2 regions of the Cupriavidus sp. 30B13 genome follow, and region 1 is predicted to be linked to the other one. Evidence: predicted binding sites of a transcription regulator. Region 1 holds the regulator's gene; the other holds the start of a gene.
What was found. Region 1 encodes HrcA, which represses chaperone genes, less so after heat shock. Its sites were predicted from a motif close to TTAGCACTCNNNNNNNNNGAGTGCTAA; they were not measured.
Positions count from the first base shown of each region.

Region 2: a site for HrcA is predicted at 1,002-1,028, ahead of groES (co-chaperone GroES). Genes of this name have one in related genera too.

Region 1 covers NZ_CP188223.1:1,504,954-1,507,151, reverse strand. Annotated here, with positions in the region: gene hemH (ferrochelatase) at 1-812, opposite strand, end outside; gene hrcA (heat-inducible transcriptional repressor HrcA) at 925-1,962, opposite strand; gene ACKI2N_RS07005 (NAD kinase) at 2,067-2,198, shown strand, end outside.
Region 2 covers NZ_CP188223.1:1,124,737-1,126,934, forward strand. Annotated here, with positions in the region: gene ACKI2N_RS05270 (zinc-dependent alcohol dehydrogenase family protein) at 1-762, opposite strand, end outside; gene groES (co-chaperone GroES) at 1,121-1,411, shown strand; gene groL (chaperonin GroEL) at 1,450-2,198, shown strand, end outside.

The DNA of each region.
Region 1 (2,198 bases):
GTGTAGGGCTGCAGCCATTCCGCGCGCCCGAAGCGCGACTGGAAGGTGACCTGGTACTGGCCGGCCTGCAGCCCGAGCGCCTCGCCCAGCAGGCGGCCGGTCTTGAGGCATTCGCAATGGTAGGGATCGCCCAGTTCCAGCGTGCGCCGCGGCACCCCGTGGAACGACAGGATCAGGCGGTCGCCGCGCGCGAAATCCGGCGTGCCGTGCTGCGCCCAGTATGCGCCCACCTGCTGGTGCAGGGCGGCAATATAAGCCGGATGGTCGTGAAAATGCTTGACCAGCCGCAACTCCGGCTGATTGCGCCACTGCGCCAGCACGCGGAATGCCTCGTCGAACGCGGTCGCCGTGGTGGTGCCGGAATACTGCGGATACAGCGGCAGCAGCAGGATGCGCTCGGTGCCCTGGCGCCGCAGCGCTTCGAGCACCGAGCCGATCGACGGGTTGCCATAGCGCATCGCGCAGGCCACCGTCACTTCGTGGCCGTGCTGGTTGAGCAGCAGTTGCAGCGCGTGGGCCTGGCGCTCGGTGTGGACCAGCAGCGGCGAGCCGGTCATGTGCGCCTCGCGCAGCCACACCGATTCGTATTTCATGGCCGAGGCGCGCGAGCGCAGCGGCAGGATCAGGCCGTACAGGATGGGCAGCCAGGCCGCGCGCGGGATCTCCACCACGCGCGGATCGGACAGGAACTGCCTGAGGTAGCTGCCGACGGCCTTCGGGGTCGGCGCATCGGGGGTGCCGAGGTTGATGAGCAGGATCGCCGTGCGCGGCGCCTGGCCATGCTGGTAGGCCGGTTCGGGAGTAGTCTTCATGGTGTTTCCGGTGTGGCGGGGCAGGCCGCGGCGAACGCGCGCGGCCGCCGGGTCTCGCCGAACTGACAGGCGGAACGGAACAGGCAGTCCGTGAGACCCGCCTGGCCCCGCACTAGTTCTGGCTCAGCGCGCTGGACAGCAGCCGCGCCGTGATGTCGACGATCGGGATCACCCGTTCGTAGGCCATGCGGGTCGGCCCGATCACCCCCAGCGTGCCGACGATCTGGCCGTCGACCTCGTAGGGCGCGGTGATGACCGCCATGTCTTCGAGCGGCACCAGCTTGCTCTCGCCGCCGATGAAGATCTGCACGCCCTGCGCATGGCTGGAGACGTCGAGCAGCTTGAGCAGGCCGGTCTTGTGCTCGAACACGTCGAACAGGCGGCGCAGCTTTTCCATGCTGGAGGACAGGTCCTCCACCTCGAGCAGCTTGCGCTCGCCGGAGATGAAGACATGGTTGTCCTCCTCCTCGGCCATGGCGCTGCTGCCCGCTTCCACCGCCGCCTGCATCAGTTGCGACATGTCCATGCGCAGCGCCTGCAGCTCGCCGCGCAGGTGGTCGCGCACGTTGTCGAAACTCATGCCGGCATAGTGCGAGTTGATGAAATTGGCGGCCTCGACCAGCTGCGACGGGCTGTACGGCAGCTCGGTCTGGATGATGCGGTTCTGCACGTCGCCTTCCGGCGTGACGATGATCAGCAGGATGCGCTTGTCCGACAGCCGCATGAACTCGACCTGGCGGAACGCCTGCGCGCGCCGCGGGGTCATCACCACGCCGGCGAAATGCGACAGGTTGGACAAGGTGTGCGCCGCCGCGGTGATCATCCGCTGCGGCCCGAGCTGCTGGCCGTGCAGCTGGCCCTGGATCTTGCCGGTCAGCTCGGCCAGGTTGAGCGCGCCGTCCAGCGGCTGGGCGGTCAGCATGGTGTCGACGAACAGCCGGTAGCCGCGCGGGGTGGGAATGCGCCCGGCGGAGGTATGCGGGCTGGTGATGAAGCCCATTTCCTCCAGGTCCGACATCACATTGCGGATGGTGGCCGGGGACAGGTCGAGTCCCGAGTACTTCGACAGGGTGCGCGAGCCGACGGGCTGCCCCTCGGCGATATAGCGCTCGATCAGCGTTTTGAGAAGCGTTTTGGCACGTTCATCCATGATGCACCCGATTTTACGCAAGTTTTCCCGGTTCGGGCGGCCGGCGCACGCCGGCGCGCGCCGGCGTGCTGACAATGGTCACGGCGGTATGGTCTAATCCGGGCATGTCATCGCTCCCCAAGCCCGCCGCCGCGCGCGCCCCCTTTCGCACCGTCGCCCTGATCGGCAGGTACGCCACCGCCGGCATCGAAGGCCCGCTGGAAGAGCTGGCCGCCTGCATCCTGAAGAACGGCCAG
Region 2 (2,198 bases), 380 kb from region 1:
CGCCAGTTTGTGCGTGCCCCAGCCCAGGCAGCTCACCACGTGGCCGCCATAGGTGCGCGCGGCGAGGAAGGCGTTGTCGAGCACCTCGCCGCCCACCGTGTCGTAGACCACGTCGAAGCCGGCGCCCCCGGTGTACTGCCCGACATACCGCTCGACGGTAGCCGTGGCGAAGTCGATCGCGGTCGCGCCGTAGCCTTCGATGACCTCCCGGCTGGCGGCCGAGCCGGTGGCATAGACCTGCGCGCCGAGCGCGCGCGCGATCTGCACCGCGACATGCCCGACACCGCCGGCGCCGCCGTGCACCAGCACCGTCTGCCCGGGCTGCAGGCGGGCCCGGTCCACCAGGCCCTCCCACGCGGTGATGAACGCCAGCGGCAGCGCGGCCGCGTCGCGCATGGAGAGGCCGGCCGGCTTGCGCGCGAGGAGGTCGGCATCGACCGCGGCGTACTCCGCCAGCGACCCCTGCACGCCGCCCACGCCGCCGGTCATGCCGAACACTTCGTCGCCGGGCGCGAAGCCGGTCACGCCGGGGCCCGCCGCCTCCACCACCCCGGCCATGTCGATGCCGAGCACGGCAGGCAGCAGCTGGCGCGCATGCGCGGCGTTGCCGGCGCGGATCTTGGTGTCGAGCGGATTGACGCCGCTGGCCAGGATGCGGACCAGCACCTCGCCGGGGCCGGCCTGCGGCCTGGGAAGCTGGACGGGCCTGAACGGCGCGTTCGCGCTTTCGACGATCAGGGCCTGCATGGTGGCTTGGGACATGGTGGACTCCGTTTGGCAATGCGGTGGATGGATGCCCCCATTCTTGTGCATGCCAAAACGAAGATAAATCAACTTATCGGCATGTTTTCCATGCAGATATGCATGAGACGCCGGTAACGCGATCAGCGGCAGCGAGGCGGGAGCCCCGCGATCGCCATGCCCGGCGCAGGTTTCCGCTCACCCAAGGGTAAACACGTATCAAGTCCCTGACTTGAAAACGCAAACCCGCGTCCCTATAATTAGCACTCGTTGGGTCAGAGTGCTAACAGCGCTCTCTCAGCCTTCCGATTCTGCTGGCAGCTAGCGAAAGCGGCCAGTTTTGTGAACGTAAAATCACTTTTTGTACCAAGGAGTCCGTATGAATCTGCGTCCTTTGCACGACCGCGTGATCGTCAAGCGTCTGGACAATGAAACCAAGACCGCTTCCGGCATCGTGATTCCCGACAATGCTGCCGAAAAGCCTGATCAAGGTGAAGTGCTGGCCGTGGGCCCCGGCAAGAAGGATGACAAGGGCGCTTCGATCGCGCTCGACGTCAAGGTGGGTGACCGCGTGCTGTTCGGCAAGTATGCCGGCCAGGCCGTGAAGGTGGATGGCCAGGAACTGCTGGTCATGCGCGAAGAAGACATCATGGCCGTGGTGAACAAGTAATCACGCCCCCATCCGTACAGATTTAGGAGATTCAGAACATGGCAGCTAAAGACGTAGTGTTCGGCGACGCCGCCCGCGCCAAGATGGTCGAAGGCGTGAACATTCTCGCCAACGCAGTGAAGGTGACCCTGGGCCCGAAGGGCCGCAACGTCGTGCTGGAGCGCAGCTTCGGCGGCCCGACCGTGACCAAGGACGGCGTGTCCGTGGCCAAGGAAATCGAGCTGAAGGACAAGCTGCAGAACATGGGCGCGCAGATGGTCAAGGAAGTGGCTTCCAAGACCAGCGACAACGCCGGTGACGGTACCACCACCGCAACCGTGCTGGCCCAGTCGATCGTGCGCGAAGGCATGAAGTACGTTGCCGCCGGCATGAACCCGATGGACCTGAAGCGCGGCATCGACAAGGCCGTGGTGAACGCGGTCGAAGAGCTGAAGAAGCTGACCAAGACCACCACCACCAGCAAGGAAATCGCCCAGGTCGGCTCGATCTCCGCCAACAGCGACGAAGTGATCGGCAAGCTGATCGCCGAAGCGATGGACAAGGTCGGCAAGGAAGGCGTGATCACCGTGGAAGACGGCAAGTCGCTGGCCGACGAGCTGGAAGTCGTGGAAGGCATGCAGTTCGACCGTGGCTACCTGTCGCCGTACTTCATCAACAACCCGGAAAAGCAGGTTGTCGCCCTCGACAACCCGTTCGTCCTGCTGTTCGACAAGAAGATCTCGAACATCCGCGACCTGCTGCCGGTGCTGGAGCAAGTGGCCAAGTCGGGCCGCCCGCTGCTGATCAT